Regions from separate parts of the Streptomyces sp. NPDC017890 genome, predicted to be linked through region 2. Evidence: predicted binding sites of a transcription regulator. Region 2 holds the regulator's gene; each other region holds the start of a gene.
The links. Region 2 encodes HrcA, which represses chaperone genes, less so after heat shock. Its sites were predicted from a motif close to TTNGCACTCNGNNNNNCNGAGTGCNAA; they were not measured.

Region 1: groES (co-chaperone GroES) is a predicted target of HrcA. The motif match lies at 2,110-2,136, and genes of this name have one in related genera.
Region 3: groL (chaperonin GroEL) is a predicted target of HrcA. The motif match lies at 2,112-2,138, and genes of this name have one in related genera.

The regions. Positions count from the first base shown of each region.
Region 1 covers NZ_JBIRHU010000002.1:293,581-297,642, forward strand. The annotation lists gene ACH4F2_RS04310 (methyltransferase domain-containing protein) at 1-340, opposite strand, end outside; gene ACH4F2_RS04315 (polysaccharide deacetylase family protein) at 323-1,264, shown strand; gene ACH4F2_RS04320 (polysaccharide deacetylase family protein) at 1,261-2,043, shown strand; gene groES (co-chaperone GroES) at 2,283-2,591, shown strand; gene groL (chaperonin GroEL) at 2,712-4,062, shown strand, end outside.
Region 2 covers NZ_JBIRHU010000001.1:205,615-209,676, reverse strand. The annotation lists gene ACH4F2_RS00900 (MBL fold metallo-hydrolase) at 1-697, opposite strand, end outside; gene hrcA (heat-inducible transcriptional repressor HrcA) at 883-1,899, shown strand; gene dnaJ (molecular chaperone DnaJ) at 1,900-3,036, shown strand; gene ACH4F2_RS00885 (nitronate monooxygenase) at 3,182-4,062, shown strand, end outside.
Region 3 covers NZ_JBIRHU010000013.1:77,465-81,526, reverse strand. The annotation lists gene ACH4F2_RS18675 (NADH:flavin oxidoreductase) at 1-77, opposite strand, end outside; gene groL (chaperonin GroEL) at 325-1,950, opposite strand; gene ACH4F2_RS18665 (cold-shock protein) at 2,377-2,580, opposite strand; gene ACH4F2_RS18660 (MoaD/ThiS family protein) at 2,987-3,262, opposite strand; gene thrC (threonine synthase) at 3,259-4,062, opposite strand, start outside.

The DNA.
Region 1 (4,062 bases), on a different contig from region 2:
CCCCGTTGGGCGTGAAGAACATCCGCCCGGCGTCCTCGGCACCGAACTTCGCCACCGCCCGCTGCCGCAGCCGTGCCTGTCCGAGCGCCGCGGACACCAGCTCGGCCGGGTGCGTGCGCCGCAGCCGGGTCGCGACCGCCAGCTCCCGCGCGGGGTCGGTGTCGCGCACCTCGTCGAGGAGGGCGCGGCCTTCGGGGGTGAGCAGGGCGAGGAGGGCGTCGAGGTCGTTCACCGCAACATTGTGGGCCAGTCGGTGGACGGTGTGCCTCCGGCGCGGTGTCGGGCGGGGTGAGCGGGCCGGGTGCTGCGAGGATCCGGCACCATGCGAGCAGTCGTACAAACCGACAAAAGCCGGGCGTGCGGAGTGTTCCGGGCGTCCTCTCCGAGGCTCCGGACGCGCGGTGGCCTCGCCGCCCTCGCCGTCGCCGCCCTCGCGTCCTCCGGCTGTGCGCAGGACGCCACCCAGGGGCCGGGCGCCACCGGCCGGCCCCTGCAGGCGCCCCCGGCCCGCGCGCTCGACGAGTACGCGTCCGAGCTGGGCGCTGCCCAGGCCGCCCGGGCCGCCGCCGCGAAGCGCTGGAACCTGAAGAGGGTCCCGCTGACGGCACCCCCGCCCCCCGCGAAGAAGCCGGAGATCAAGGCCCGCGAGGGCTTCGAGGTGGACGGCCAGCAGAACCTCCCGCCCGTCTTCACCTCGATCCCCACCGAGGAGAAGATCGTCTTCCTCACCATCGACGACGGCGCCGAGAAGGACCCGGCGTTCCTGCGGATGATGAGCGAGCTGAAGATCCCGTACACCGCCTTCATCAGCGACTACCTGGCGAAGGACGACTACGGCTACTTCGCGAAGATGCAGGACCGCGGAGTCACCCTCAACAACCACACCCTCCACCACCCCTACCTGCCCGGCCTGTCCTACACCGAGCAGAAGCGCGAGATCTGCGGCATGCAGGACGTGATCGAGGAGCGCTACGGCAAGCGCCCGACCCTCTTCCGCCCGCCCTACGGCAACTACAACCGCGACACCCTGCGCGCCGCCAAGGCCTGCGGCATCGAGTACGCCCCGATCTGGAACGAGGAGGTCTTCGCCGACCACTGGGACTACCGCGAGTGGGACCGCGAGATCCACCCCGGCGACATCGTCCTCACCCATTTCCGGGGCGAGGAGGACTGGGGCGGCACCATGCGCGACATGGTCCGCGAGTTCCTCGACAAGGTGACGGCGGAGGGATACGCCGTGGCCCGGCTGGAGGACTACCTGTGAGGCGCGGGCGGCTCCGGCCGACCGGAGCCGCCATGGCCGCCCGGGTCGCCACAGCCGCCCTGACCGTCGTACTGCTCACCGGCTGCGCCCGGTCCACCGGCCCTGCCGAACACCCGCCCGTCGCGGAACAGGCCCGGGCGGGGGGCCAGGGCAACGGGCCGGGCAGCAGTCAGGGCAGCGGGCGGGAACAGGCCCTGCCGCCCGTCGTGGACCGGGTCCGCACCACCGACCCGGTCGTCTTCCTCACCTTCGACGACAGCGCCGAACGCGACCCGCACTTCGCCGGCCTCGTCCGCGAACACCGCCTCCCGGTCACCCTGTTCCTCACCGACACCGTCGCCGGACCGGCGTACGGCCACTTCGCCCGGCTGCGCTCGGTCGGCGCGAACCTGCAGAACCACACCCTCGACCACCGGTCCCTGCGCGGCCTGCCCTACGCCGGCCAGCGCGCCGAGATCTGCGGCCAGCAGGCCAAGCTCAGGTCCCGCTTCGGCGTCCGCCCCCACCTCTTCCGCCCGCCCTACGGCACGTACGACACCACGACCCTGCGCGCCGCCGCCGACTGCGGCATCACGGCCGTGGTCATGTGGCGGGCGACCCTGAACGCCGACGGCGGTCTCACCTACACCCGCGGCGACCACCGCCTCCGCCCCGGCGACATCGTGTCCGTCGACCCGGACCACCCGACGGGCGTGGGCGTGAGCGCGCGCACCGGACGTTTGCTGGAGGAGATCGAGGAGCAGGGTCTGCGGGTGGGACGCCTGGGGGACTACCTCTGACGCGGCGACTGCGACGCCGACGTCGGCGCCGGTTCGGTACAAGATCCCCCCGACGCGCAGCCGACATTGGCACTCCGCTTGACCGAGTGCTAATCGCGGTCATAGTCTCGGCTCTGGCACTCCCCACTGGAGAGTGCCAATGACGCGACGGGCAGGTCCGGCACCCGCGACGACGGATCCACCTGGTCGCCACCTCAGACAGTTAACCCCGTGAGATCTCCGAAGGGGGAGGTCGGATCGTGACGACCACCAGCTCCAAGGTTGCCATCAAGCCGCTCGAGGACCGCATTGTGGTCCAGCCGCTCGACGCCGAGCAGACCACGGCTTCGGGCCTGGTCATTCCGGACACGGCGAAGGAGAAGCCCCAGGAGGGCGTCGTCCTGGCCGTCGGCCCGGGCCGCTTCGAGGACGGCAACCGTCTTCCGCTCGACGTCACCGTCGGCGACGTCGTGCTCTACAGCAAGTACGGCGGCACCGAGGTGAAGTACAACGGCGAGGAGTACCTCGTCCTCTCGGCCCGCGACGTGCTCGCGATCGTCGAGAAGTAGTTCACCCGAAGCACCTTGCTTTCCAGCTGCGCCCCTGGCTCCCGCGACCATAAAAAAGCCGGGTGCCGGGGGCGCAGTGCCGTATAACCCCAAGATTTCCGGAAGAGGGCTCACGCTCCCATGGCGAAGATCCTGAAGTTCGACGAGGACGCCCGTCGCGCCCTCGAGCGCGGCGTCAACAAGCTTGCCGACACGGTGAAGGTGACGATCGGCCCCAAGGGCCGCAACGTCGTCATCGACAAGAAGTTCGGCGCCCCGACCATCACCAACGACGGTGTCACGATCGCCCGCGAGGTCGAGATCGAGGACCCGTACGAGAACCTCGGTGCCCAGCTGGTGAAGGAGGTGGCGACCAAGACCAACGACATCGCGGGTGACGGCACCACCACCGCCACCGTCCTGGCCCAGGCGCTGGTCCGCGAGGGCCTGCGGAACGTCGCCGCCGGCGCCTCCCCGGCGCTGCTGAAGAAGGGCATCGACGCGGCCGTCGCCGCCGTGTCCGAGGACCTCCTCGCCACCGCGCGCCCGATCGAGGAGAAGTCCGACATCGCCGCCGTGGCCGCGCTGTCCGCCCAGGACCAGCAGGTCGGCGAGCTGATCGCCGAGGCGATGGACAAGGTCGGCAAGGACGGTGTCATCACCGTCGAGGAGTCCAACACCTTCGGTCTGGAGCTGGACTTCACCGAGGGCATGGCCTTCGACAAGGGCTACCTGTCGCCGTACTTCGTGACGGACCAGGAGCGCATGGAAGCCGTCCTGGAGGACCCCTACATCCTCATCAACCAGGGCAAGATCTCCTCCATCGCGGACCTGCTGCCGCTGCTGGAGAAGGTCATCCAGGCGGGTGCCTCCAAGCCGCTGCTGATCATCGCCGAGGACCTGGAGGGCGAGGCGCTCTCCACCCTCGTCGTGAACAAGATCCGCGGCACCTTCAACGCGGTGGCCGTCAAGGCCCCCGGCTTCGGCGACCGCCGCAAGGCGATGCTCCAGGACATGGCCGTCCTCACCGGCGCCACGGTCATCTCCGAGGAGGTCGGCCTCAAGCTCGACCAGGTCGGCCTGGAGGTGCTCGGCACCGCCCGTCGCATCACCGTCACCAAGGACGACACCACGATCGTCGACGGTGCCGGCAAGCGCGACGAGGTCGAGGGCCGCATCAACCAGATCAAGGCCGAGATCGAGAACACGGACTCCGACTGGGACCGCGAGAAGCTCCAGGAGCGCCTCGCGAAGCTGGCCGGCGGCGTGTGCGTGATCAAGGTCGGCGCCGCCACCGAGGTGGAGCTGAAGGAGCGCAAGCACCGTCTGGAGGACGCCATCTCCGCGACCCGCGCCGCGGTCGAGGAGGGCATCGTCTCCGGTGGTGGCTCCGCGCTGGTCCACGCCGTCAAGGTCCTCGAGGGCAACCTCGGCAAGACCGGCGACGAGGCCACGGGTGTCGCGGTCGTCCGCCGCGCCGCCGTCGAGCCGC
Region 2 (4,062 bases):
GGACGTACAGAGCGTCCTCGCCGCCCAGGTCCAGCAGCCGGTCCAGCGCGGCCGGCCAGTGTGCCGGTACCGCGTCCGGGCCCGCCTGCGGCTCCCCCGACTCCTCGACCAGGTCGCCGCAGAAGACGACCGCCGGGTCGCCCGGCACCAGCACCGCGAGGTCGTGGCCGGTGTGTCCCGGGCCCACGTCGGCGAGCAGGACCTGCCGGCCGCCGCCCAGGTCGAGCGTCCACTCGCCGCGGACCTCGTGGCGGACGCGGACGAGCGCGTCGGCCGCCTGCTGGGCCTGCCGCGCGTCCAGCCCCTCGGCCACCGCGTCCGACCGCAGCGCCTCCCGCCCCTGTCCGCCCCGCGCGAACACCGCGCCCGTCCCCGCCGCGCCGTAGACCTCCGTGCCTCCCACGCCTTCCGCGCCTCCCGGGCCCTCCGCGCCTCCCGGGCCCGCGAACGCGGCGGCGCCGAAGACGTGGTCGAAGTGCGGATGGGTCAGCGCGAGATGTGTCACACGGTGACCGGCGAGCTCCCGCGCCTGGGCGCGCAACCGGGCGCCCTCGCCGAGGCTCGCCCCCGCGTCCACCATCAGTGCCGCGTCCGCGCCGACGACCAGCCCCGCCGTGCAGTCCCACACCGGCAGCCGGCGCCGTCCCACCCCGGCCGCCACCCTCTCCCATCCCAGGTCTTCCCAAGTCACCGTCACGACGACGACGCTAGCCGTACGGCGCCTCGGCGCACGGCCGCGTGCCCCCGCCCTTGCCGGGGGCGTACCCCACGGCCGTACACTGGGCCGGGGAAGTCTGGCACTCGCACACCGTGAGTGCCAGGGACAGACAGTGAGACAGGCAAGACGCCGGGCGGACGACGACATGCTGGAGGTGTGCGCGAGTGCTCAGTGAACGCAGGCTCCAGGTGCTGCGCGCCATCGTCCAGGACTACGTCGGCACCGAGGAGCCGGTCGGTTCCAAGGCCCTCACCGAGCGGCACAACCTCGGCGTCTCCCCGGCCACCGTGCGCAACGACATGGCGGCCCTCGAGGACGAGGGGTTCATCGCCCAGCCGCACACCAGCGCCGGGCGCATCCCGACCGACAAGGGCTACCGGCTCTTCGTCGACAAGCTGGCCGGCGTCAAGCCGATGACCGCGCCCGAGCGGCGTGCCATCCAGAACTTCCTGGAGGGCGCCGTCGACCTCGACGACGTGGTGGCCCGCACGGTGCGGCTGCTCGCGCAGCTGACCCGGCAGGTCGCCGTCGTGCAGTATCCGTCGCTGACCCGCTCGACCGTGCGGCACGTGGAGTTGCTCTCCCTGGCGCCCGCGCGGCTGATGCTCGTGCTGATCACGGACACCGGCCGGGTCGAGCAGCGGATGGTCGACTGCCCGGCGCCGTTCGGCGAGGCGTCCCTGGCGGACCTGCGCGCGCGGCTCAACAGCCGGGTCGCCGGGCGCCGTTTCTCGGACGTGCCGAGCCTGGTGGAGGATCTCGCGGAGGCCTTCGAGGCCGAGGACCGGGGTACGGTCTCCACCGTGCTCTCCACTCTCCTGGAGACGCTGGTCGAGGAGAACGAGGAGCGGCTGATGATCGGCGGCACCGCCAATCTGACCCGCTTCGGGCACGACTTCCCCTTGGTGATCCGACCCGTCCTCGAGGCGCTGGAGGAGCAGGTCGTGCTCCTCAAGCTGCTCGGCGAGGCGAAGGATCCGGGCGTGACCGTCCGTATCGGTCATGAGAACGCCCACGAAGGACTCAACTCAACGTCCGTCGTGTCGGTGGGCTACGGTTCGGGCGGCGAGGCGGTTGCCAAGCTCGGCGTGGTCGGACCGACCCGCATGGACTACCCGGGAACGATGGGAGCGGTACGCGCAGTGGCACGGTACGTCGGACAGATCCTGGCGGAGTCGTAGGTGGCCACGGACTACTACGCCGTACTCGGCGTACGCCGCGACGCGTCCCAGGACGAGATCAAGAAGGCGTTCCGGAGGCTCGCCCGCGAGCTGCACCCGGACGTCAACCCCGATCCGAAGACCCAGGAGCGGTTCAAGGAGATCAACGCCGCCTACGAGGTGCTGTCGGACCCGCAGAAGAAGCAGGTCTACGACCTCGGCGGCGACCCCCTCTCGCAGGCCGGCGGCGGTGGCGCGGGCGGCTTCGGCGCGGGTGGCTTCGGGAACTTCTCGGACATCATGGACGCGTTCTTCGGTACGGCGTCGCAGCGCGGGCCGCGCTCGCGCACGCGCCGCGGCCAGGACGCGATGATCCGCATCGAGGTCGAGCTGGACGAGGCCGCGTTCGGTACGACCAAGGACATCCAGGTCGACACCGCGGTCGTCTGCAACACCTGCAACGGCGAGGGCGCGGCGCCCGGCACGTCTGCCCAGACGTGTGACATGTGCCGCGGCCGCGGCGAGGTGTCGCAGGTCACCCGGTCCTTCCTGGGTCAGGTCATGACCTCCCGCCCCTGCCCGCAGTGCCAGGGCTTCGGCACCGTGGTCCCGACCCCGTGCCCCGAGTGCGCGGGCGACGGCCGGGTCCGCTCCCGGCGCACCCTGACCGTGAAGATCCCGGCCGGCGTCGACAACGGCACCCGGATCCAGCTCGCGGGCGAGGGCGAGGTCGGCCCCGGCGGCGGCCCCGCCGGCGACCTGTACGTCGAGATCCACGAGCTGCCCCACTCGACCTTCCAGCGGCGCGGCGACGACCTGCACTGCACGGTCACCATCCCGATGACGGCGGCGGCCCTCGGCACGAAGGTGCCGCTGGAGACGCTCGACGGCATGGAGGAGATCGACATCCGCCCGGGCACCCAGTCCGGCCAGTCGGTCCCGCTGCACGGCCGCGGCGTCACCCACCTGCGCGGCGGTGGCCGGGGCGACCTCATCGTCCACGTCGAGGTCCTGACCCCGAGCAAGCTCGACCCCGAGCAGGAGCGCCTGCTCCGCGAGCTGGCCAAGCTGCGCGGCGAGGAGCGTCCGCAGGGGCAGTTCCAGCCGGGGCAGCAGGGTTTGTTCTCGCGGTTGAAGGACGCGTTCAACGGGCGCTGACACCCGGTGCCCACAAGCCCCTGGCGAAGCCTGCGCCAGGGGCTTTCCCATGGGTACGGGACGGTTGTGCGACGGTGATGCTCCTGGCGTATGCCGACCCAAGCCCGGATTCGGACCCTTCCACAGGACGTGACACCATGCGCTCATGTCCTCCGCACTGACCGATCTCTTCCCCTACCCGATCGTGCAGGCGCCCATGGCGGGCGGCGTCTCCGTGCCGCAGCTCGCCGCCGCGGTCTGCGAGGCGGGCGGGCTGGGGTTCCTGGCCGCCGGGTACAAGACCGCGGACGGGATGTACCAGGAGATCAAGCAGCTGCGGGGGCTGACGAACCGCCCCTTCGGCGTCAACCTCTTCATGCCGCAGCCGGAGACCCCGGGTGCGAGCACCGGCTCCACCGGAGCGGCCAACGCCGCGCCCTTCAACGCCTCCGCCGTCGGCGTCTACGCCCACCAGCTGGCCGGTGAGGCCGCCTGGTACGAGACGGAGCTCGGCGACCCCGAGTGCGGCCGGGACGACGGCTACGACACCAAGATCGCGGTGCTGCTGGACAACCCGGTGCCGGTGGTGTCGTTCCACTTCGGCGTCCCGAGCCGTGACGTCGTCGACTCGCTGCACCGCGTCGGCACCTTCGCCCTGGCCGCCGCGACCACCCCGGAGGAGGCCCGGGCCGTCGAGCGGTCCGGCGCGGACGCGGTGATCGCGCAGGGCGTCGAGGCCGGCGGGCACCAGGGCACCCACCGGGACCACCCGGAGACGGGCGGTGCCGGCACGGGACTGCTGTCGCTGGTCGCCCAGGTCCGGGAGGCGGTGAGCCTGCCGATCGTCGCCGCCGGCGGCATCATGCGCGGCGGTCAGATCGCCGCCGTCCTCGCGGCCGGCGCGAGCGCCGCCCAGCTCGGCACGGCCTTCCTCGCCACCCCCGAGTCCGGGGCGCACGCCCTGCACAAGCAGGCACTGACCAACCCGCTGTTCGTCCGCACCGAACTGACCCGCGCCTTCTCCGGCCGCCCCGCCCGCGGTCTGGT
Region 3 (4,062 bases), on a different contig from region 2:
GTCAGGCCGTTGATGGTGGCCGGGCGGGCGAGGACCTGGGCGGCGCGCGAGGCGGCGTCGGCGGCGGTGACGGTCACGTGGGGGCTCCTCTGGAGGTACCGGTCAGTATGTGCAGATGCATGCACCTGCACGGGACAACGGGCCGGCCCGTCGCACGCATTCCGGCCGCCCGGCATCAGTGGCCCAGGTCATAGTCCGACGAGGCCGTCGACCGGCGGCGCCGGTCGGGGCCGTCCCCGGACAACGCCCGAGGGCGGCACCCCCTGCCGGAACAGGGGATGCCGCCCTCGGTACGTGAAGGACGCTTGATCAGCCGGAGGCCGATCAGAAGTCCATGTCACCGCCCGGCATGCCGCCCGGGGCGCCGCCCGCGGCGGCCTTCTCCGGCTTGTCGGCGATGACGGCCTCGGTGGTGAGGAACAGCGCGGCGATGGAGGCGGCGTTCTGCAGGGCAGAGCGGGTCACCTTCGCCGGGTCGATGATGCCTTCGGCGATCATGTCGACGTACTCACCGGTCGCGGCGTTCAGGCCGTGGCCGACGGTCAGGTTGCGGACCTTCTCCACGACGACGCCGCCCTCGAGACCACCGTTGACGGCGATCTGCTTCAGCGGGGCCTCCAGGGCGAGCTTCACGGCGTTGGCGCCGGTCGCCTCGTCACCCGTCAGCTCCAGCTTCTCGAAGACCTGGGAGGCCTGGAGCAGGGCCACGCCACCACCGGCGACGATGCCCTCCTCGACGGCCGCCTTCGCGTTGCGAACGGCGTCCTCGATGCGGTGCTTGCGCTCCTTGAGCTCGACCTCGGTGGCGGCACCGGCCTTGATGACGGCCACGCCGCCGGCCAGCTTCGCCAGGCGCTCCTGGAGCTTCTCGCGGTCGTAGTCCGAGTCGCTGTTCTCGATCTCGGCGCGGATCTGGTTGACCCGGCCCTGGACCTGGTCGGCGGAGCCGGCGCCGTCCACGATCGTGGTCTCGTCCTTGGTGATGACGACCTTGCGCGCGCTGCCCAGCAGGTCGAGCGTGGCGTTCTCGAGCTTGAGGCCGACCTCCTCGGAGATGACCTCGCCGCCCGTGAGGATGGCGATGTCGCCGAGCATGGCCTTGCGGCGGTCGCCGAAGCCCGGGGCCTTGACGGCGACGGACTTGAAGGTGCCGCGGATCTTGTTGACGACCAGGGTCGACAGGGCCTCGCCCTCGACGTCCTCGGCGATGATCAGCAGCGGCTTGCCCGACTGCATGACCTTCTCCAGGAGCGGCAGCAGGTCCTTGACGTTGCCGATCTTGGAGTTGGCGATGAGGATGTACGGGTCGTCCAGGGACGCCTCCATACGCTCCATGTCGGTGGCGAAGTACGCCGAGATGTAGCCCTTGTCGAAGCGCATACCCTCGGTGAGCTCCAGCTCCAGACCGAAGGTCTGGGACTCCTCGACGGTGATGACGCCTTCCTTGCCGACCTTGTCCATGGCCTCGGCGATGAGCTCGCCGATCTGGGTGTCGGCGGCGGAGATGGAGGCCGTGGAGGCGATCTGCTCCTTGGTCTCGACGTCCTTCGCCTGCTCCAGCAGGGCGGCGGAGACGGCCTCGACGGCCTTCTCGATACCGCGCTTCAGGGCCATCGGGTTGGCGCCGGCCGCGACGTTGCGCAGGCCTTCCTTGACCAGGGCCTGGGCGAGAACGGTCGCGGTGGTCGTACCGTCACCGGCGACGTCGTCCGTCTTCTTGGCGACTTCCTTGACCAGCTCGGCGCCGATCTTCTCGTACGGGTCCTCGAGCTCGATCTCCTTGGCGATGGACACACCATCGTTGGTGATCGTGGGGGCGCCCCACTTCTTCTCGAGGACGACGTTGCGGCCCTTGGGGCCGAGCGTCACCTTGACGGCGTCCGCGAGCTGGTTCATGCCGCGCTCGAGGCCGCGCCGTGCCTCCTCGTCGAACGCGATGATCTTGGCCATGTGAAGTGGTCCCTCCAGGACTGGGGGTGATTCCTTCGGACCGCGCCCGCGCCCGCGACGGACGGCTCGCCTGCCTTGTGGTTCCTTCCCCACCCGGCCTGCGGGCCTCACCGACCCGGTCCTTCGTTGTCACTCTCACCTTCAGAGTGCTAACGCAATGATTAGCACTCGCCCCTGCCGAGTGCAAGCGCCTCTCGGGGATCGACACCTGCTCTCAGCCGCCCGCGAACAAGGGTCCGGGCGGGTCCGAAGCGGGTGCGAAGCGGGTGCGGGGCAGGTCCGGGGAGGGCTCCGGGGCAGGTCCGGGGAGGGCTCCGGGGCAGGTCCGGGGAGGATTCCGGGGCAGGTCCGGGCAGGCCGAAGGGCCCGTACCCCGGGAGGTACGGGCCCTTCGGATGAAGACCAATGCTGCGGTGGCCGCGCGTCTCAGGCGCTGAGGCGAACCATGTCGGCCTGCGGGCCCTTCTGACCCTGCGAGATCTCGAACTCGACCCGCTGGCCTTCTTCGAGGGTGCGGTAGCCGTCCATCTGAATCGCGCTGTAGTGGACGAAAACATCCGCACCACCGTCGACCGCGATGAAGCCGTACCCCTTCTCCGCGTTGAACCACTTGACGGTGCCCTGAGCCATGCCTAACTCCCCTATTACTGGCCCTTGCACAGATCCGCACTTCGCGGACCCGGGTCAGACCTCGCCCCCCACGACTGGGGGCGTGCGCCGGAACGCGTCGACCGCGGCTGAATGTATCTGTCCAACTGCCGTCTGCAACAGGTCAATTGGACGAGAAATCTGGACGCACCCGGTCCGGAATGTGGCGAGAATTCGCCTGAATTCGGGTCAAGTCGGGGCACACAAAAAGAACAAAAGCCGCGAAAGACGCCCACACTTTGGCTACATCTTGTCGGGCGTGCGGCAGGAATCGAGGGTTCCCGATCTTGCGAACGGGAGCGCTTTCCCCAACTCTACCGTGCTCAACCACATGGAATTGCCCCCTCCGTTTCTCTTACGGAGAGGGCAATTCGCGCTACGACGCGTATCAGCCGCCGGCGACGGCCGGGATGATGGAGACGCCCGCGCCGTCGGGGGTCGAGGTCTCAAGGCCCTGCTCGAAGCGGACGTCGTCGTCGTTGACGTAGACGTTGACGAAGCGGCGCAGCTTGCCCTGGTCGTCCAGGACCCGGGCGGCGATGCCGGTGTGGTTCTTCTCCAGGTCGGAGATGACCTCGCCGAGGTTCGCGCCCTCGGCGCTGACCTCCGCCTTGCCGCCGGTGTAGGTGCGCAGGATGGTCGGGATGCGAACGGTCACGCTCATGCGAGGCCAGCCTCTCGGAAGGAGTCCAGGTTCGGGCGGATGGTGGCGGTGAGGCCGGTGCCGGCCACCGCGTCGAGGGTCTTCAGGCCGTCGCCGGTGTTGAGGACGACGGTGGTGAGCGACGGGTCCAGGACGCCGTTCTCGATCAGCTTCCTGGTGACGCCGACCGTCACGCCGCCCGCCGTCTCCGCGAAGATCCCCTCGGTGCGCGCGAGCAGCTTGATGGCGTCCACGACCTGCTCGTCGGTCACGTCCTCCACGGCGCCGCCGGTGCGACGGGCGATGTCGAGGACGTAGGGCCCGTCGGCCGGGTTGCCGATCGCCAGGGACTTGGCGATGGTGTCCGGCTTCTGCGGGCGTACGACGTCGTGACCGGCCTTGTACGCGGTGGACACCGGCGAGCAGCCCTCGGCCTGGGCGCCGAAGATCCGGTACGGCCTGTCCTCGACCAGCCCGAGCCTGATCAGCTCCTGCAGCCCCTTGTCGATCTTCGTGAGCTGGGAACCGGACGCGATCGGGACGACGATCTGGTCGGGCAGCCGCCAGCCGAGCTGCTCGCAGATCTCGTACGCGAGGGTCTTGGAACCCTCCGCGTAGTACGGCCGCAGGTTGACGTTGACGAAGCCCCAGCCCTCGCCCGCCGGGTCGCCGATCAGCTCGGAGCAGAAGCGGTTCACGTCGTCGTAGTTGCCCTGGATACCGACGAGTTCACCGCCGTAGACGGCGGCCATGACGACCTTGCCCTGCTCCAGGTCGTGCGGGATGAACACGCAGGAGCGGAAACCGGCGCGGGCGGCGGC